Regions from separate parts of the Rhizobium sp. 0TCS1.26 genome, predicted to be linked through region 3. Evidence: predicted binding sites of a transcription regulator. Region 3 holds the regulator's gene; each other region holds the start of a gene.
The links. Region 3 encodes PhoB, which activates phosphate uptake and scavenging genes when phosphate is short. Its sites were predicted from a motif close to TGTCATNNANCTGTCAT; they were not measured.
Positions count from the first base shown of each region.

Region 1 (5,214 bases), 310 kb from region 3:
ATCGACGCCGGCATCGGTGGCAAAGCTCTTGGCGATCGGCGTCAGGAGGGCGGCGCGCTCCGCCCACTGCCTTGCCTCGTCGCCTTCGGAATGGTGGCCCATGTCGGTTGCGTGGGCGCAGGTATAGCAAATGGCGCGGGCGCCTTGCGTCAGCGCCTTCATGGTCAGCAGCATGCGGGCGACGTCCGGATGCTCGATGATCGGGCTCATGCCCCCCTTGTCGCCCGAACCGGACCAGCCGGGCGCCTTGCCCTGGGTGCGCTCGCGGGCATAGGCGATCGCCTTCTGGGTCGCCGCCTCGCAGATCGCCACGCCCTGCATGCCGACGGCGAGGCGCGCATTGTTCATCATCGTGAACATGCAGGCGAGGCCGCGGTTCTCCTCGCCGATCAGGTAGCCGAAGGCGCCTGCCTCCTCGCCGAACCGCCCGTCGCCATAGATCATCGTGCAGGTCGGCGAGCCATGGATGCCGAGCTTGTGTTCCAGCGAATGGCAGTGAAGATCGTTGCGGGCGCCCGGCGCTCCGTCGGCGTCCAGCAGAAATTTCGGCACCAGGAACAGCGAGATGCCGCGCGTTCCGGCCGGCGCATCCGGCAGCCGCGCCAGCACCAGATGGATGATGTTGTCGGTGATCTCGTGATCGCCCCAGGTGATGTAGATCTTCTGACCGAAAATCCGGTAACTGCCGTCGTCGCGGCGCTCGGCGCGGGTTTTCATCACGCCGAGATCCGAGCCCGCATGCGGCTCGGTCAGGTTCATCGTGCCCGTCCACTCGCCGGAGATCATCTTCGGCAGATAAGCGGCCTTCAGCGCGTCGGCTCCATGCACCGTCAGCGCCTCGACAGCCCCCATGGTCAGCGTCGGACCGAGCGCAAAAGCCATCGATCCCGAATTCCACATCTCCAGAGCCGCGACGTTGAGCATGTGCGGCAGACCCTGGCCGCCGAAATCCGGATGTGCGGCAAGACTGTTCCAGCCGCCCTCTGCCCAGTGGCGGTAGAGCGCGTCCCAGCCATCCGGGACGACGACCTTGCCATCGACCAGCCGCGCGCCCTGCGTGTCGCCGACGGCTCCCAGCGGCGCGACCTCTTCGGAGGCGAAGCGACCGGCCTCCGAAAGAATGGCATCCACGAGATCGTCCGAAAGATCACCGAGCCTGCCGTCGTCCAGGGCCTTTGCGAGACCTGCGACATGCTTCAAGGTGAACGCAATATCCTCAACCGGTGCCCTGTACATCGCATGCTCCTCCGCAGTCACAGGCAGTGGCCGCGCACTCCCCTTCCCCGGATGCGCGTGGCCGACTAGTGCTGTCCGGGCTAATTGATTTTTACGTAAACGTCAACGTTCGCGCCACCGCACGCTCCGTCGCCGTCTGCCTCAGCAGGACGGTTTGGTTGGGGATGCAAGACGGCTGACACGCTTCTGCCGGCGCACGTCACATGCCTGTCATCGCTGCCGCGGTAACCGTCAGGGCCCTACCTCAATCAAAAGGATGGAGACCAAGATGAGCCAGAACGAGATAAGCAAGACGGACGAGACCGGGATCGACAAGAGCCAGCTTTCCTGGGACGCATGGGATGAACTGCAGACCCCGCCGCCTGCCGAAACCGAGTTCGATCGCGTCGTCGCGCGCGCCGTGTCGCGCCGCGGCTTTCTCGGCAGCATGGTGGCCTTCGGATCGGCTGCGGCCGCGCTCGGAACGCTCGGCAACCTGATGAGCTCCACCTCCGCCGAAGCCCAGCAGGCTGCCTCGCGCATCCCGTTCAAGCCGGTGCCGATCTCCACCGACCATACGATCCACGTGCCGGAAGGCTATGGCTGGAAGCCGCTTGCCAAATGGGGCCAGCCGCTGTTTTCCAACGTCTCCGACCTCGATCCGGCGAACGGCGTCAGCCTTGAGAATTCCGACAAGGTGTTCGGCGAGAACACCGACGGCATGGAACTGTTCGTCATCGGCGATCATCAGGTGATCGCCATCAACCACGAATACGTAAACCCTGACATCAACCTTCCGCATCGCGAAAAGGGCAACCCGCAGAACATCGATGAAGTGCGCATCCTGCAGAACATGCAGGGCGTTACGGTGATGGAAGTCGCCGAAGGTGCAGATGGCTGGCAGATCGTGCTCGACAGCCCGTTCAACCGCCGCATCCACCACAACACGCCGATGAAAATCACCGGCCCGGCTGCCGGCTCCGACCTCATCAAGACCGCCGCGGATCCCAACGGCACCGACTGTCTCGGGACGTTCAACAACTGCGGTGCCGGCCGCACGCCGTGGGGCACCTACCTCACCTGCGAAGAGAACTTCAACGGCTACTTCGGCACCACCGACGCCGCCTTCAAGATGCCGGACGACTACAAGCGCTACGGCATCGCCGCCGAGACCCGCTACGCCTACGAGAAGTTTGACGAGCGCTTCGACGTGGCGAAGAACCCGAATGAACCGCGTCGCGCCGGCTATGTCGTCGAGATCGATCCCTCCGACGCCAAGTCCGTTCCGGTGAAGCGCAGCGCGCTTGGCCGCATCAAGCACGAAAACGCGGCCGTCGTGGTGGCGCGTGACGGCCGGGTGGTCGTCTACATGGGCGACGACGAGCGCGGCGAGTTCCTTTACAAGTTCGTCTCGAACGGCATCTACGTTCCGGGCGGCGAGACCTCTGGCCTGCTCGACGACGGCACCCTCTACGTCGCGAAATTCTCCGACGAAGGCACCGGCGAATGGCTGGCGCTGACGCCCGAGACGACCGGCATGAAGATGGACGAAATCTGCGTCTTCACCCGCCAGGCGGCCTCCAAGGTCGGCGCGACGACGATGGACCGTCCGGAATGGGTGGCGATCAACCCGGTTGCCATCGAAGCCTACTGCGCGCTCACCAACAACAGCTATCGCGGCGTCTCCAAGGACGGCAAGCCGCGCACCAATGCCGGCGGCGAAGTCCTGGCACTGAACGCCGCCAACCCGCGCGAGAAGAACGAGTACGGCCAGATCGTCCGCTGGTATCCGGAGAATGCCGACCACGCCGACAGCAAGTTCAAGTGGGACCTGTTCGTCATGGCCGGCAATCCGACCGTCCACAAGGACAGCTATGCGGGTTCGAGCAACATCAACGAAGGCAACATGTTCAATTCGCCGGACGGGATGATGTTCGACTCGACCGGCCTGTTGTGGATCCAGACGGATGGCGAGGAAACCAACGAGGGCAACTTCGCCGGCCAGGGCAACAACCAGATGCTCGCAGGCGATCCGGCAACCGGCCGCATCGAGCGTTTCCTGACTGCACCGAAGGGTGCCGAAGTCACCGGCCAGACATGGTCGGCCGACAAGCGCACCCACTTCGTCGGCATCCAGCACCCCGACGCACCGTTCCCGGACGGCGAAGGCAAGCTGCCGCGTTCGACGGTCATTGCGGTCAAGCGCAACGACAACGCAATGATCGGCTGATCCTGCTGATTAACGAGGGTCGCGTCGGCGAGACCGGTGCGACCCTCGACCGCTTTCAGCGGCCGCTTTTCTAAGGAATACCTTTTCATGCTGCCCATCGTGCAGTCCGTGCCGGGCCTCGTGTGGGCCTACCGCTTCCATACCGAGGATGGCGCCTGCCAGCGATTTCCGCCCGATATCGGCCGGGACGACCTGCTGAAGGCTGGCGGCGACTTTCTGTGGCTCCACCTGAACCTTGCCGACCAGCGGCTGGCGACCTTTCTCGACACGTTCCCGGCGCTGCCTCCGGCAGTCGTTGCCGCGCTCACCACCCACGAGACGCATGCCTCGATCACCCTTGACGACGGCATGATCTACGGGACGCTTGTGGATTTCCAGCGCGAGTTCGACGCCGGGACCCGCGACATCGGCTGGCTGCACTTTGCCGTCTGCCAGGGGCTGATCGTCACCACCCGGCTGCAGCCGCTGCGCTCGATCGACCGCGTGCGCGCCTCCGTCGAGAAGAACCCCGCCCGCTACCGGGTGCCGATCGACATCTTCGAGACCATCGTCGCCGAATTCCAGCGGACGATGATCACGCTGGTTCTCGAACTCACCGAGGAACTCAACCAGATCGAGGACAGCGTCTACGACAACACTTCGCGCGACGAGCGGCGGCGGCTGGCGCCCGTCAGGCGCACCGTCGTGCGGCTTCACCGGCACCTGCGCACCGTGCTGGCACTCATGCGGCGAGCCGGCGCATCCGACGAGGATGACATGCCGCCGGGGTTCGACGATGTCGCCGGGCGTCTGACAAGCAGGCTCGAGGCGGTGGACCATGACGTTTATGCGCTTCAGGAGCGTGCCCGCCTGCTGCACGAGGAAATCGATTCCAAGCTGAGCTCGGAGACCAACCGCCACCTCTACATCCTGTCGCTGATGACGGCGTTTCTTCTGCCTCCGTCGCTGGTCACCGGCTTCTTCGGCATGAACACGTCCGGCCTGCCGCTCGCCGGCGGCGGCCACGGGACCTTCTTCGCCTTCGGCTTCATCGGCCTGTCGATCCTCGGCGCCTGGTGGCTGCTGCGGCGCGCCGGCATTCTTTGAAGCGGCGGGCGGCGGAACAAAAAAGCCGCCCGGCGGAACCGGGCGGCTGGTCGAATGAGCTCCGTTCAGGATCTCAATAGTAAGGCGATACGCAGGTCTGGCGCGGACCGCTGTACGGCTGGAAGGTGTTCGAGTAGCTGTCGTACGAACGATAGCGGCCAGCGCAATATTCGTAGTGGCGCGGGTTGATGCCCGAGCGGGCCGGAGCCGGTTCGACATAACGCGGCTGGGCGGCGATCGCACCGCCGATCAGCGCGCCGGCGCCGAAGGCTGCGAGCGGGAACCAGTAGCCGTTGTGGCGACGATAGCCCGGACGGTAATCCCGATAGCCGCGATGACCGCCGTAATAGCCGCCCCGACGATATCCGTCACCGCGCCAGTGGCCGCCACGCGGTCCATCGCGCCAGTACTGTACCTGCACGACGTCCTTTTCCACCTGCGGTGCGGCAGCGATGGGCATCGCCGCCTGCGACGGCAGGATGGAGGCCGCCAGCATCGCGGCTGACAGGCCAATGATCGAAAGCCTGTTGAACAGCTTGGTCATGATCGATCTCCAAATCCTGATTTCGTGGATCATCCGGCGCCCGGGACGGCTTGTCTCGCCACGAGGCCGGCAATGGGAAGACGCTAGGGCTTTTCACCTGAACCGCCGATTAATGGCCTGTTCATCCTGCCAGAACCGG
Region 1 is NZ_JBCIYV010000002.1:627,715-632,928, forward strand. Features, by position in the region: gene AAIH46_RS10235 (acyl-CoA dehydrogenase) at 1-1,236, opposite strand, end outside; gene AAIH46_RS10240 (PhoX family protein) at 1,505-3,445, shown strand; gene AAIH46_RS10245 (transporter) at 3,533-4,531, shown strand; gene AAIH46_RS10250 (BA14K family protein) at 4,605-5,075, opposite strand.
Region 1: AAIH46_RS10240 (PhoX family protein) is a predicted target of PhoB. The motif match lies at 1,434-1,450, and genes of this name have one in related genera.

Region 2 (5,214 bases), 800 kb from region 3:
CGGACCCGCAGTTCGATGCGGAGATCGCCATCAACCTGCGCGACTGGCGGCTGGGTGGCGACGGCCAGTTCATCGAGGCCTTCAAGCCGCGCGACGCCGCCCGCAACGGCACGTTCGGCACGGTGCGTGGCGCCAACTGGCAGATACAGCCGTCCTTCGCTGCACCGGCGGGCGGGTTGGTGCGGATACGGCTGGCAGCAACCGACGTGACGCGCATCTATTCGCTGAGGCTGGACGGCGCCGAGGCGCTTGTCGTGGCGCTCGACGGCCAGCCGCTTCCCGCGCCGCAATCGCTTCAGACGCTGGTGATCGGCCCCGGCCAGCGTGCCGACCTGGTGGTGCGGATGCCCGACGGCGAAGGTCAGACGGCGTCACTCGTCGACATCCGGCCGTCGACGGCCAAGACGGTTGCCAGCTTTCGGTCGACCGGTTTTTCGCTGAAGCGCGACATCCGCGACACGCCGCCGCTCGCGGCCAATCCCTTCGAGGCGCCGGACCTGAAGAATGCCGAGGAGATCCCGCTGATCCTCAGCGCCACGGCTGAGAACGCATCCCGCGAATCCTTCTGCGGATCGCTGGGCTATTCATTCTGGGCGATCAACAAGGTGCCGTGGCCGGGCGATACGGCCGATCCGACGGCGCCGCTCGCCGAGATGAAGCGCGGGCGCAGCTATCTGATCAACCTGCAGAACACCACGCCGCACCTGCACCCCATCCACCTGCACGGAATGAACTTCCAGGTCGTCTCGTCGAGCGTGCGGCCGGTGAGCCCGCTGATCACCGACACCTACCTGGTGCTTCCCGACGAAAAGGTCCAGCTTGCGCTGGTGGCCGACAATCCGGGCGACTGGGTGATGCATTGCCACATCATCGAGCACCAGAAGACCGGCATGACCAGCTATGTGCGGGTCGTCTAGGATCCGAGGGACACGCATCATGAGCGAGATGACCAAGACACTGCGGATGATAGAAGCGGGTCCTGGCATCTTCGCCTATTACGATGGCCGGATCGACGGCATGCGACTTTACTCGCCGCGCCGGAACTGGCTCGACGACGGCGCCTACGGGATCGGCTTACGAGCAGGTCCGCCGCGACAACATCGACAGCCTGCGGCAGAGCAAGCGCCGCGTGGAAAAAGACGCATCCGGCGGTTAAATCACGCAATACCTGCTGCCGCAGAATAGAAGAACCGCTCTTCATGTTGACATCGCGAAGGGAAAGGGAAAGGAAAGCTGACCCCTTAGTTTTACTGCCTGAACGAAGCTGATGATTGACACAACTGCCGCCCTCGAGGACGCCTGCCGTAAGCTTGCCCAATCGGAATTCGTCACTGTCGATACCGAATTTTTGCGCGAGACCACCTTCTGGCCGATACTCTGCCTGATCCAGATGGCAAGTCCGGACCTGGAAGTCATCGTCGACCCGATGGCCAAGGGGCTGGACCTGAAGCCGTTCTTCGAGCTGATGGCCAATCCGGCGGTGGTCAAGGTCTTCCATGCGGCGCGCCAGGACCTCGAAATCGTCTATAATCTGGGAAAGCTGATCCCGCACCCGATCTTCGACACGCAGGTTGCGGCGATGGTCTGCGGCTTTGGCGATTCGGTCTCCTACGACCAGCTCGTGCAGCGGACCAAGAACGTCCAGATCGACAAGTCGTCGCGCTTCACCGACTGGAGCCGGCGGCCGCTGACCGAAAAGCAGCTGGACTATGCGCTCGCCGACGTCACGCATCTGCGCGACGTCTATCTGAGCCTCAAGGATCAGTTGGAGAAGCAGGGCCGCACCACCTGGGTCAGCGAGGAGATGGCTGTCCTCGAAAACCCGGCGACCTACGACATGCATCCGGATGATGCCTGGCTGCGGCTCAAATCTCGGCTGCGCAAGCCGCAGGAGCTGGCGGTGCTGAAGCACGTGGCGGCGTGGCGCGAGCGCGAGGCCCGCAGCCGCAACGTTCCCCGCTCGCGCGTCGTCAAGGACGATGCGATCTTCGAGATCGCTCAGCAGCAGCCGAAGGATATCGACGCGCTGGCGCGCCTGCGCACGGTGCCGAAGGGCTGGGAGCGCTCGTCCTCGGGGGCTGCCATCCTGGATGCGGTGAATTCCGCCCTGGCGCTGCCGAAGACGGATATGCCGCACGCGCCGAAGCACGTGCATGCGCCGGAAGGCGCGCAGTCGGCAGTCGAGCTGCTGAAGGTTCTACTGCGGCTGATCTCGGAGAAACACGGGGTTGCCGCCAAGGTGATCGCCAACAGCGACGATCTCGACAAAATTGCAGCCGAAGGCGAGGCTGCCGAGGTGGCGGCGCTCTCAGGCTGGCGTCGCGACCTGTTCGGCGAACCGGCGCTGAAGCTGATCTCCGGCGCGCTGGCGCTGCGCTTCATCGACAAGAAGGTCGAACTGGTCGAGCTCACGCCGGACGCCGTCTGACCCACCAAGGGGCTCGTTTTCACGAGCCCTGGGTATTTCGGGCAGGAGAAGCTTCGCCGGCTCAGTCGTTCGGGAAGCTGATGATCTGCCGCGAAACCAGCTTGAGGCTGCGATCCGGCTGGATCACGTAGGTTTCGTGGTAACGCTGCCCACCGTCGTAGAAGTCGTTGTAGACGGTGCTGCCGACCGGCGCCTTGGTAAGCTTGGCACGCGGCTGGCCGTTGTAGGTGATGCTGCCCGGAATGGGCTCGATTGCGAAGGCGCTGGGAGCGCCGATCAGAAGCGCCAGAAGCGCGCCCGTCAATATGGTTTTCATGGAAGTTGTCCTTTGTAGCCGCAAGGCGCGATGCGCCATTGCATGGGACAGAGATGGGAGCGGTGTTCCTCGACCGCAACGCCGCCTTGATGACCACTGCGTCGCAATTCCGTGAACAGTCCGGCTGGATCATCCCTCTCGGCGCTAACTGCTGCTCGTCGGCAAAGGTGGGCGCGTCGCGGGCCGTCGACGTCGAGCCGTCGCAAATCCGTCAACCGCATGTCACGGCGACCGCTTAGGAGGAACCTGTTCTCAAACTCACAGGTGGTTCCCATGACCAGATCGCTTCTCGCTTCCGTCGCCCTGCTGGCCATCATGAGCGCCGGCGCATCAGCCGACGAAATGGCCTTCCCTGCCAAGCTCGCAGCCCAGGCAATCGTGCCTGCCAACACGATGATCGAAGCGCCGCAGGACGCGCCAGAATTCCTCAAGACATCCGGCAAGTTCACCACCGCCGATCGCAAGCGCACGGAAGCGCTCGGCACCGTTCCGGGCAAGGACGGCGCGCGGCTGACCGGCCTGTCGCTGCCGTTCAAGGGGCAGCCGCTGCAGGGCTTCTCCGGCATCAAGGCTATGTCCGACGGCACGTTCTGGACGCTCTCGGACAATGGCTTCGGATCGAAGGCCACTTCCAGCGACGCCATGCTGATGCTGCATCACGTGCGGTTCGACTGGCAGGCCGGCAAGGCCGAGCGCATCGGCACCGTCTTCCTTAGCGACCCGAACAAGAAGGCGCCCTTCCCGATCGCCATGGAAGGCGCGGCCAATCGCTACCTGACAGGCGCCGACTTCGACGTCGAGTCGATCCAGCCGACCACCGACGGCTTCTGGGTGGGCGAGGAGTTCGGCCCCTATCTCCTGAAGTTCGACGCCAAGGGTGAACTGACCGACGTGATCGCGACGCTGGTCGACGGCCGGCCGGTCACCTCGCCCGACAATGCTCTCCTCTCGGTGCCGGCCAATCCGACTGCCAAGCCGGCCGCCTTCAACATCAAGCGCTCCGGCGGCTTCGAAGGCCTGGCAATGTCGAAGGATGGCGCCAAGCTCTACGGCTTGCTGGAAGGCCCGCTCTACCTCGAAGACAATTCGGTCGAGAAGAGCGACGGCCAGACGGCCCTGCGCATCGTCGAGCTGGATGCCGCGTCAAAAGCCTGGACCGGCCGCAGCTGGCTCTACCCGCTGACTGAAGGCGGCGTGGCGATCGGCGACTTCAACATGATCGACGCGACGACGGCGCTGGTGATCGAGCGTGACAATGGTGCCGGCACCGCCGACAAGGCCTGCGCCGATCCGAAGAAGCCGGAAGCCACCTGCTTCGACCAGCCTGCCAAGCACAAGCGCATCTACAAGATCGAGATGTCCGAGGCCAATGTCGGCAAGGCAGTCCGCAAGATCGGCTATGTCGACCTGATGAAGATCGCCGATCCGGACGGCAAGGCAAAGCAGGGCGGCGGTGAAGGCTTCTACGACATGCCGTTCGTCACCATCGAGAATGTCGATGTAGTCGACGCTACTCACATCGTCGTCGGCAACGATAACAACCTGCCGTTCTCGGCCGGCCGCGCCGTCGACAAGGCGGACGACAACGAGTTCGTGCTGCTGGAAGTCGGCGCGTTCCTGACGGCCAAGTAAGCAAACGAGAAAGGGCCACTCCATCCGCGGATGGAGTGGCCCGTTGAAGAGATGCCGTCAGAGCCTCATTCGAACACGAAGGCCAGCCGCTTGCCGGTCAGCTTCGACAGCTGCTGCAGGCGACCGTCGAGGCGCTCGCCGGAAAAGGCCGAGTATTCGTGCGGCACGACCAGCTCCAGATCGAGATCCGGGCTGTTGGAACGGCGGAAGTGCAGATGGTTGACGATGCCAGGCATCGACGCCGAGAACAGGTAGACGACGCGCAGCAGGCCGCCGAGCAGCTTGGCGAGGTCGAGCAGCCGTGGGGTGGCGATCTGAGACAGAGGTGCTGTGGCGCCGTCGTCGTGGAGGCCTTCGAAACGGTAGTAGTTGGCGAGCGCCAGGTAGGCCCGCCCGGCATGGGTGATGCCGATCAGTGACGAGTGGGCGATGAGGTTCAGCGCCTGCAGGCCGCGGTAATCCGGATGGGCACGCCAGCTGATGTCGGCGAGCAGGCAGGCGGCCCGCCGGTAGCGGCTCTCCTCGTGGGTCTCGGTGACGCCGAAGGCCGGCACCATGCGCCCGGTCCATTCAGCAAGTTCGCGCGCATGCTCGGGCGAACGGGCACGCAGGATGGCCAGTTCATCGGCGGCCAGCAGCAGCGGATCGGCTTCCTGATCTTCGATCGGCAGCTGCGAGTAGAGGTAGCCTTCGCGCACGCCCTGCGCAGAGAACACCACACGCGACGGCTTCATGACGCTCAGCACTTCCTGCATGGCGACGGCACCGAAGGGCAGGAGCGCCCGGCGGTTCTTGGAAACCGACTGCCAAGCCGGGTCCTTGCTGTCCTTCGACAGAA
Region 2 is NZ_JBCIYV010000002.1:143,625-148,838, forward strand. Features, by position in the region: gene AAIH46_RS07770 (multicopper oxidase family protein) at 1-917, shown strand, start outside; gene AAIH46_RS07775 (hypothetical protein) at 937-1,185, shown strand; gene rnd (ribonuclease D) at 1,268-2,428, shown strand; gene AAIH46_RS07785 (hypothetical protein) at 2,490-2,744, opposite strand; gene AAIH46_RS07790 (esterase-like activity of phytase family protein) at 3,018-4,376, shown strand; gene ppx (exopolyphosphatase) at 4,442-5,214, opposite strand, start outside.
Region 2: AAIH46_RS07790 (esterase-like activity of phytase family protein) is a predicted target of PhoB. The motif match lies at 2,943-2,959, and genes of this name have one in related genera.

Region 3 (5,214 bases):
TGATCACCGGCACGGTCGCGTGCTCGGCCATTTCCATCAGCCGGCGATGATCGGTAGTGCGGATCATGATTGCATCGACGTAGCGCGATAGAACCTTGGCGGTGTCGCCGATCGTCTCGGCACGACCGAGCTGCATCTCGGTGCCGGACAGGAACAGCGTCTCGCCGCCCAGCTGGCGCATGCCGACATCGAAGGAAACACGGGTACGGGTGGACGGCTTCTCGAAGATCATCGCCAGCATCTTGCCGGCAAGCGGCTTGTCGGCTGTACCGGCCTTGGTTGCCTTCTTGCGGGTCAGCGCGTCATCCAGAATGGTGCGCAGTTCGCCCGAGGAAACGGCCGAGAGATCGAGAAAATGCTTGGGTGATGCCATGGTCCATTCCATCCGGGGCGCCATCCGGCGGCCCGCTCGCTACGGCAGCCGTCAGGCCGACTTCTTCAACTTTTCGCTCTGCAGCTTTTCGGCGGCGCGTTCGATACGAGCCAAGCCCTCGCGGGCCTCTTCGGCGGTCACCACCAGCGGCGGCAGGATGCGGATGACGTTGTCGCCAGCCGGCACGCCCAGCAGATACTCCTCGCGCATGGCAACCGTCAGTTCGGCGGCCGGCACGCGCGCCTTGATGCCGAGCATCAGGCCTTCACCGCGGATTTCCTCGATGACCTCGGGGAAGCGGTCCTGAATGCCCGCGAGTCCCTGGCGGAACACCAGCGCCACGTCGCGGACATTCTGCAGGAAGGCGTCTTCCAGCACGATGTCGAGCACGGCATTGCCGACCGCCATCGCCAGCGGATTGCCGCCATAGGTGGTTCCGTGCACGCCGGGCTTCATGCCGGACGCAGCTTCAGCGGTCGCAAGGCACGCTCCAAACGGAAAACCGCCGCCGATACCCTTTGCCACGGCCATGATGTCGGGCGTAACGCCGGACCATTCATGGGCGAAGAACTTGCCGGTCCGGCCGACGCCCGTCTGAACCTCGTCGAAGATCAGCAGCATGCCGTGCTCGTCGCAGAGATTGCGCAGTTGCTGCAGGAATTCCTTGGATGCCGTGCGGATACCGCCCTCGCCCTGGATCGGCTCGATCAGCAGTGCGCCGGTGTTCTCGGTGATTGCCGCCTTGAGGGCCTCGATATCGGCGAACGGCACCTGATCGAAACCGGGCGCCTTCGGGCCGAAGCCTTCGAGATACTTCTCCTGGCCGCCGGCAGCGATCGTCGCGATCGTCCGACCGTGGAAGGCGCCCTCGAAGGTGATGATGTGGAACTTGTCGGGATGGCCCTTGGAGTAGTGGTAGCGACGGGCGGTCTTGATGGCGCATTCCAGGGCTTCCGCGCCGGAATTGGTGAAGAACACCTTGTCGGCGAAGGTCGCCTCGACCAGCCGCTGTGCCAGCCGCTCCTGCTCGGGGATCTCGTAGAGATTGGAAAGGTGCCAGACCTTGTCGGCCTGCGCCTTCAGCGCCTCGACAAGATGCGGATTGGCGTGGCCGCAGGAGGTGACCGCGACGCCTGCGCCGAAATCGAGATAGCGCTCGCCCGTCTCCGTCACCAGCCACACCCCTTCACCACGCTCGAAGCGCAGAGGGGCCCGTGCAAACGTGTCGAAAAGCGCGGCTTCAGCCATGGCGACAGCACTCCTTGGGCATCATCATCTGTGCGGCGGCAACGTCCGCCGAAATCAAAAATGCCGCCCCAGCGGGCGGCGGCTGCACTATCCGCATTTCGCCGACGGCTGTCAACAAATCGCTCCAATTCCGGCGCATTGCCGGGCCATGGCGGTTACGGCGCCGGTTTCGGCCGCTGTGGCAAAAAAGACTCTGTCTGGCAGCAAGTTGGGGAAAACCCGGAAATCGATTCGCAGCGATTCGTACGACTCTTGTCAGCGAGTCCACCGCCCTCTAGGTTAAAGATCAATTACTAGACTGCATGCGGCGGAACTAGTCACCAAAAGTATAGATGTAGTATGCGCGACGAAATTGGTTTCGTCGTAACGGTGAGAGATTCTGTCTTGCTGATGTGTGCTCAAGGCGGAGAGACAGCATGAATTGGACAGACGAACGCGTCGAGAGATTGAAGCGGTTATGGGCCGAAGGGCTCAGCGCCAGCCAGATCGCTGCACAGCTTGGCGGCGTCAGCCGCAACGCGGTGATCGGCAAGGTGCATCGCCTCAACCTGCCGGGCCGCATCAAGGCCGGCGGCACTTCGGCTGCCGCCCGCACGCCCAAGCGCACTGCCCCGGCGCCACGCGCTCCGGCCTACACCGCTCGCCCGAACGTTGTACCGGCACGCACCATCGGCCGTCCGATGGGTGCAACCGCGGTGAAGGAAGATTTCGAGATCGAGGCGATCAACGCCACCCAGCTGATGACGACCAATGTCGTGGTTCCGATGGCGCGCCGCCTCGTCCTCACGGAGCTGACCGAACGCACCTGCAAGTGGCCGGTCGGCGATCCGCTGAAGGACGACTTCCACTTCTGCGGCGCTGAATCCTGCGATAACTCGCCTTACTGCAAGTACCACGCACGGCTTGCCTACCAGCCGGTCACCGAGCGCCGCAAGTCCGCGGCCGCACGGGCCTGATACGAGCACAGTCGATGCACTGGTGAAAACGGGCCTTGTGCCCGTTTTTTTGTGACCTGCATCCGGCCGGACCGGACGTTCGCCCGCGGCCCACGAAAAAGCCCGACCTCTCGGCCGGGCTTCGTCAGGACAGGGGATCGCCTCTAAACGTCAGGCTTCCATGGAATAGCCGGCGCCGCGCACGGTGCGAATTACGTCCTGCATGTTGGAAAAGTTCAGGGCCTTGCGCAGGCGACCGACATGCACGTCGACGGTGCGCTCATCGACATAGATGTCGTGCCCCCAGACGCCGTCGAGAAGCTGAGAGCGCGAGAAAACGCGGCCGGGCGACGCCATCAGGAATTCCAGCAGCCTGAACTCCGTCGGCCCCAGACGCACTTCGCGGGCCTTGCGGTGCACGCGGTGCGTATCGCGGTCGAGCTCGATATCGCCGCAGCGAAGCACGCTGGACAGGACTTCAGGACGCGCGCGGCGCAGCATCGCCTTGACGCGGGCCATCAGTTCCGGCGTCGAGAACGGCTTCACGACGTAATCGTCGGCACCGGTCGCCAAACCGCGGACACGTTCGCTTTCCTCGCCGCGGGCGGTGAGCATGAGAATCGGCAGACGCTCGGTCTCCGGACGCATACGCAGCCGTCGGCAGAGCTCGATGCCGGACACCCCCGGCAGCATCCAGTCGAGGATAAGCAGATCCGGCACGCGCTCCTGAAGACGGATCTCCGCCTCGTCGCCGCGCAGGATCGTCTCCACCTCGTAACCTTCAGCTTCCAGGTTGTAGCGAAGGAGAACGCTAAGCGCCTCCTCGTCCTCGACGACAGAAATCTTCGGCAGCATAATCAGGAACTCCTACAGGTCCGCGCAGCTATTCGGCCACAGCGCCGAGCATGTTGGAGCTGTCGTCCTTGGCCCGCTCGCCGACAGGCTGGGCGCCGGTCGCCATGTAGTAGATGGTCTCGGCAATGTTTGTCGCGTGGTCACCGATGCGCTCGATGTTCTTGGCGCAGAACAACAAATGCGTGCAGGTGGTGATGTTGCGCGGATCCTCCATCATGTAGGTGAGGAGCTCGCGGAACAGCGAGGTGTACATCGCGTCGATCTCTTCATCGCGCTGGCGTATCGCCTCGGCCTTCTGGGCAGACCGGTGCGAATAGACGTCCAGCACTTCCTTCAGCTGCACCAGCGCCAGGTCGGACAGATGCTCCAGGCCGCGGGCCAGCTTGCGCGGCACGCCGGTGCCCTGCACTGCGATCACCCGCTTGGCGGTGTTCTTGCCGAGATCGCCGACCCGTTCGAGATCGGCGGCGATGCGCAGCGTGCCGATGATCTCGCGCAGGTCCGCCGCCATCGGCTGGCGCTTGGCGATGGTGACGATCACCTTCTCCTGGATCTCACGCTCCGCATGATCGAGAATAACGTCGTCGGAGATGACCTTCTGCGCGAGAGCGCTGTCGGAATTGACGAGCGCCCGCACGGCGTCCGAGCACATCTGCTCGGCTAGGCCGCCCATCTCGGAGATGCGGCGATTGAGGTACTTCAGCTCTTCATCATAAGCCGACATGATATGGGATGGCATGTGTCTCTCCTCGGACGAATGGAACCAGTGGCAGGCGGCGCTGTCTGATCAGCCGAAACGGCCCATGATGTAGTCCTGCGTGCGCTGGTCATCCGGATTGGTGAACATCTTGTCGGTATCGTCTTCCTCGACGAGCTGGCCGAGGTGGAACATGGCGGTGCGCTGCGAAACGCGGGCTGCCTGCTGCATCGAGTGGGTGACGATGACGATCGTGTAGTTGGCGCGCAGCTCGTGAATGAGCTCCTCGACCTTGGCCGTCGCGATCGGATCAAGCGCCGAGCACGGCTCATCCATCAGGATGACTTCCGGCGAAACGGCGATGGCGCGGGCGATGCACAGACGCTGCTGCTGGCCGCCGGACAGGCCGGTGCCGGATTCCAGCAGGCGATCCTTCACCTCATTCCACAGGCCGGCGCGCTGCAGGCTTGCCTCGACGATCTGGTCCATGTCGGCGCGGTTCCTGGCGAGGCCATGGATGCGCGGACCGTAGGAGACGTTCTCGTAGATCGACTTGGGGAACGGGTTCGGCTTCTGGAACACCATGCCGACGCGGGCACGCAGTTCGACGACGTCGATCGAAGGGTCGTAGACGTCCTCGCCATCGAGCACGATGCGGCCGGTGACGCGGCACTGCTCAATGGTGTCGTTCATGCGGTTGAGGCATCGCAGAAAGGTCGACTTGCCGCAACCCGACGGTCCGATCAGCGCGGTCACGGTGTTTTCGCGGACGTTCAGGTTCACATCGAACAGCGCGCGCTTCTCGCCGTAGTAAACCGATACGTCCTTGCCCACCATCTTGTAGGAAACGTCATTCATTTTCTGATCCAGCGCCTTCTCAACTGCAGCTTCAGACATCATGTTCATTGTCCGTCTCCTTCTACCAACGCCGTTCGAAGCGACGACGCAACAGGATTGCGCCGACATTCATTACGATCAGGAACAGGAGCAGGATGATGATTGCTCCGGACGTGCGTTCCACGAAAGCGCGTTCCGCCTCGTTGGCCCACATGTAGATCTGCACCGGCAGCGCCGTCGACGGATCCATCGGCGTGGTCGGATAGTTG
Region 3 is NZ_JBCIYV010000002.1:941,770-946,983, forward strand. Features, by position in the region: gene argF (ornithine carbamoyltransferase) at 1-373, opposite strand, end outside; gene AAIH46_RS11760 (aspartate aminotransferase family protein) at 425-1,621, opposite strand; gene AAIH46_RS11765 (GcrA family cell cycle regulator) at 2,038-2,577, shown strand; gene phoB (phosphate regulon transcriptional regulator PhoB) at 2,728-3,411, opposite strand; gene phoU (phosphate signaling complex protein PhoU) at 3,440-4,150, opposite strand; gene pstB (phosphate ABC transporter ATP-binding protein PstB) at 4,199-5,014, opposite strand; gene pstA (phosphate ABC transporter permease PstA) at 5,028-5,214, opposite strand, start outside.

Region 4 (5,214 bases), 370 kb from region 3:
GCAGGACGCATGGGCCAGACGATTATCCGCGTCATCCAGCAGATGCCCGGCGTCAGGCTGCATGCCGCCGTCGAGCGCGAAGGTTCACCGTTCATCGGCAAGGACGCAGGCGAATTGTCCGGCGCCGGCTTCGTCGGCGTTCCGATCACTTCCGATCCGCTGGAAGCCTTCCTGCATGCGGAAGGCGTCATCGACTTCACCTCCCCCGCCGGCTCCGTCGAGTTTGCAGCACTTGCCGCTCAGGCACGCATCGTCCACGTCATCGGCACAACCGGCTGCTCGACTGCCGACAACGAGAAGATCGCCGCGGCCGCGCGGCATGCGCGGGTGGTCAAGTCCGGCAATATGAGCCTCGGCGTCAACCTGCTCGGCGTGCTCGTTGAACAGGCCGCCAAGGCGCTTCCGGCCAGCGGCTGGGACATCGAAGTGCTCGAAATGCACCACAAGCACAAGGTCGACGCGCCTTCCGGCACGGCTCTGCTGCTGGGCGAAGCCGCCGCCGCCGGACGCAAGATCGACCTGGCTGCCCAGTCGGTGAGGGTCCGCGACGGCCATACCGGCGCCAGGAGCGAAGGCACGATCGGCTTTGCGACGCTGCGCGGCGGCTCGGTCATCGGCGAGCACTCGGTGATCCTTGCCGGCGAAGGGGAACTCGTGACCCTCTCCCACAGCGCTCTCGATCGTTCGATCTTCGCCCGCGGCGCGATTGCCGCCGCTCTCTGGGCACGGCCGGAAAAGCCCGGCCTCTACTCGATGCTCGACGTGCTCGGGCTTACCCGCTAACTCTCAGATCATAGACCTTCCTGGAGGAATTCATGACCGGCACACTCGTCCTCGTTCGCCACGGTCAGAGCGACTGGAACCTGAAGAACCTGTTCACCGGCTGGAAGGACCCGGAACTCACCGAGCTCGGCGTGCAGGAAGCGAGTTCCGGCGGCGTGGCCCTGGCGGCAACCGGGATCAAGTTCGACATCGCCTTCACCTCCGAACTTAAGCGTGCGCAGGAGACCTGCCGGATCGTGCTCGACAAGGTCGGCCAGAGCGACCTCGAGACGATCCGCGACGTGGCGCTCAACGAGCGCGACTACGGTGATCTCTCAGGTCTCAACAAGGATGACGCGCGCGCAAAGTGGGGCGAAGAACAGGTGCACATCTGGCGCCGCTCCTACGACATCCCGCCGCCGGGCGGCGAAAGCCTGCGCGATACCGGTGCACGGGTCTGGCCTTACTATCTGACGGAGATCCTGCCGCGCGTGCTGCGTGGCGAAAAGGTTCTGGTTGCCGCACACGGCAACTCTCTGCGGTCGCTGGTGATGGTCCTCGACCGGATGAGCAAGGCGGAAATCCTTAAGCTCAACCTCGCGACCGGCGTTCCGATGGTCTACCGGCTCAACGCCGATTCGACCGTCGCTTCCAAGCAGGTGCTGGGCGACATGTCCGGCGCTCACTAGGCAGCGAGCAGCACAAGATGGTGGGAAGCGCGTCGTTTCCGGGGCGCATCCCTTACTTGGCGTACCAGTAGGCCGTCAGAACGCCGCTGGCGGCAAAGACCGAAATGAAGGTGGTGAAGATAACGGTTGCGTCCATGATCCTGTCTCCTTTTACGAGCGGTCAACGCAGCGAGTATCAATTTCGTTGCATCCCCCTCTTTAACACCCATCACATCCGGCTGAGCTGACACGTCGATGTCATGATCGCAGCTTAGCTGTCGCTGCCTCGCAGACGGTTAGCCGACAGGGCTGAACCCGGATGCGGCGCTTCAATCAGGTGACATTTCGCATGCGTTACGCCGTCTATTTTACTCCACCCGAAGCACATCCGTTGACCAGCGCCGCTGCAATCTGGCTTGGACGCAATGCTTTCGATGACGCGAAGCCATCGATTTCAGTCCCGCAGACCGATCTCGCCCACGATCAATGGCTGACGGCAACGGCGGAACCGCGCCGCTACGGCTTTCACGCGACGCTGAAGGCGCCGTTCTCGCTTTCCCCCGATATGCAGGCGCACACGCTTCACGAGGCGTTCCGCAGCTTCTGCCGGACGACTTCGGCAACCGTCATCCCACGGCTGGTGCTGGCCCAGCTGGGTCCCTTCTTCGCTCTTGTTCCGGATGGGGAATGCCACGCCGTGGCAGAGCTTGGCGCGTCCTGCGTTCAGGCCTTCGAACCCTACCGCGCCCCGCTCTCAGAGGCCGACATGGCGCGCCGCAAGCCTGAGCGGCTCACCGCCCGGCAGCGCGAGAACCTGGAACGCTGGGGCTACCCTTACGTCTTTGACGAGTTCCGCTTCCACATGACCTTGACCGGGCCGATCGAGACCGCCGACCAGCCGCGGATGCGTGCGATCCTCGAGGAGCGCTTCGCCCCCTTCGTCGGCCAGCCGCTTCAGATCGAGCACCTCGCATTGTTTGTCGAGGAAGAGCGCGGATCGCCGTTCAAGGTCGCCGAGCTTCTGCCGCTCGCCTAATCGCGAGCGGCGCGGCCGCTACCCCATGGATCCGTTCGCCAAGATCAGTGGGCTTCGTCCCAGTTCAGGGCGGCGCGGGCATCGACCTTCAACGGCACCCGCATATCGAGCGCCGGCATTGCTGAATGCTCCATGGTCCGCACGATGACCGGCATCGCCGCGTCGATCGCATCCTCCTCGACCTCGAAGATCAGTTCGTCATGCACCTGCAAGAGCATCCGCGCACGCTCCGCGAGGCCTGACTTTTCCAGCGCCGGCTCGATCTGCACCATGGCCCGGCGGATGATGTCGGCGGCCGAGCCCTGGATCGGCGCGTTGATCGCCGCCCGCTCGTTGAACGCGCGCACCGACGGGTTGGACGACTTGATTTCCGGATAATGGGCGCGGCGGCCGAAGATGGTTTCGACATAGCCATGTTCGCGGGCAAACGCCTTGGTGCTTTCCATGTAGTCGCGGATGCCCGGGAAGCGCTCGAAATAGCGCTTGATGTAGTCGCCCGCCTCGGACCTCTCGATCGACAGCTGATTGGCGAGACCGAAGGCCGAGATGCCGTAGATGATGCCGAAGTTGATTGCCTTGGCGCGGCGCCGGACATCCGCCGACATGCCATCCACCGGAACGCCGAACATCTCGGATGCCGTCATCGCGTGGATATCCACGCCATCGGCAAAAGCCTGGCGCAACTGCGGGATGTCTGCGACGTGGGCAAGCACGCGCAGTTCGATCTGGCTGTAGTCGGCCGACAGCAGCCTGTGGCCTGGCGTCGAGACGAAAGCGGTGCGGATCTTGCGGCCTTCGGCATTGCGCACCGGAATGTTCTGCAGGTTCGGCTCAGACGAGGAGAGGCGCCCGGTCGAGGTTGCCGCCATCGAGTAGCCCGTGTGGACGCGCTTCGTCTCAGGATGCACGTAGCCCGGCAGCGCATCCGTGTAGGTGGACTTGAGCTTGGTCAGCTGGCGCCAATCGACGATCTTGCGCGGCAGCGGCTCGCCCTGGGCTGCAAGATCCTCGAGAACCTGCGCCGACGTCGACCACTGGCCGGTCTTCGTCTTCGACCCTCCGGCAAGCCCCATGCGGCCGAACAGGATGTCGCCAAGCTGCTTTGGTGAGCCGATGTTGAAGCGTTCGCCGGCAAGCTGGTAGATCTCGTCCTCGAAGGCTGCTGCCTTCTGCGCCAGTTCGCCGGAAAGCCTCGACAGGATCTGGCGGTCGACGGTGATGCCGCGCTCTTCCATGCGCGCCAGAACCGGTACCAGCGGCCGTTCAAGCCGTTCGTAGACGCGCGTCAGACCTTCGGCCGCCAGCCGCGGCTTCAGAACGAGCCATAGCCGCAGCGTCAGATCGGCGTCCTCAGCAGCATACGTCGTCGCCTTGTCGATATCGACGAGGTCGAGCTTGACGGCCGATTTGCCGCTGCCGGCAACTTCCTTCAGCGGGATGGGTGTATGACCCAGCCACCGCTCAGCGAGCGGCTCCATGGCATGATTGCCCTGGCCTGCCTCCAGCACATAGGAGATGAGCATGGTATCGTCGAAGCTCTGCATGGTGATGCCATGCCGCTTCATCAGCAGGTAGTCGTATTTGAGGTTCTGCGCGACCTTCAGCACCGCCGGGTCTTCCAGCAGGTCCTTCAGAGCCGCAAGGCCCTGCGCGAGCGGCACCTGGTTGTCGACGAGCTTCACGCCCTCGCTGAACAGATCGTCGGAGCCGGCCTTGTGGGCGAGCGGCACGTAAGCCGCACGGATGGTCGAAGCCGCCGGTCCGGCGCGGTTGTCCTGCACGGCCAGCGAGACGCCGACGAGTTCCGCCTGCATCGGGTCGATCGACGTGCTCTCGGCGTTGAAGGCGACGATGCCGGTGTCGCGGGCCGCAGCGATCCACGTGTTGAGGGTCTCGAGATCGCGGATCGTCACGTAGCCGCTGTGATCGATCGGGTGACCGGAAAACGCTTCGTGGCGGGCGGCGGCCACGTCTGCCGCACGGCCGCCGTCGAGAGAGGCTTTCGCCTTGCCGGATGTCCTGGCGGAAGGTACCGAAGCGCCTGGCTGGGCGGCGAGATCCTGGTTGTGCTCTACGCCGGGATCGAGGTCAGGACCATGGGCCGTCGGTCCCCACTCGACCAGAACCTCCGCCGGCTCGATGGCGCTTGCGTCGCAGTCGCAGGCATCCGCCACGCGGCGCGTGAGCGAGCCGAATTCCATGGCCTTGAGGAAGCCGATGAGCTTCGGCCCGTCCTGCTTTTCGAGCACCAGCGCGTCGAGCGGCATGTCCAGCGGAACATCGGTGCGCAACTCGACCAGACGGCGCGAAAGCCGCGCCTGCTCGGCATTGGCGATGATGTTCTCACGCCGCTTGGCTTGCTTGATCTCACCGGCACGCGTCAGCAGCGTTTCCAGATCGCCGAATTCTTCGAGCAGCTGGGCCGCGGTCTTCGGACCGATGCCCGGAATGCCGGGCACGTTGTCGACAGAATCGCCGACCAGCGCCTGCAGGTCGATCATCTTTTCCGGCGGAACGCCCCACTTCTCGATGACGTCCGGGATGCCGATCTGCTTGTCCTTCATGCTGTCGTACATGTGGACGTTCGGCGTCACCAGCTGCATCAGGTCCTTGTCGGAGGAGATGATGGTGACGTCGGCACCGATGGCTTCGGCGGCTCTGGCATAGGTGGCGATGATGTCGTCTGCCTCGAAACCGTCGGTTTCGATGCACGGCAGGTTGAAGGCGCGCGTCGCCTGGCGGATCAGG
Region 4 is NZ_JBCIYV010000002.1:1,308,242-1,313,455, forward strand. Features, by position in the region: gene dapB (4-hydroxy-tetrahydrodipicolinate reductase) at 1-783, shown strand, start outside; gene AAIH46_RS13640 (2,3-bisphosphoglycerate-dependent phosphoglycerate mutase) at 816-1,451, shown strand; gene AAIH46_RS13645 (DUF1045 domain-containing protein) at 1,780-2,466, shown strand; gene polA (DNA polymerase I) at 2,511-5,214, opposite strand, start outside.
Region 4: AAIH46_RS13645 (DUF1045 domain-containing protein) is a predicted target of PhoB. The motif match lies at 1,675-1,691, and genes of this name have one in related genera.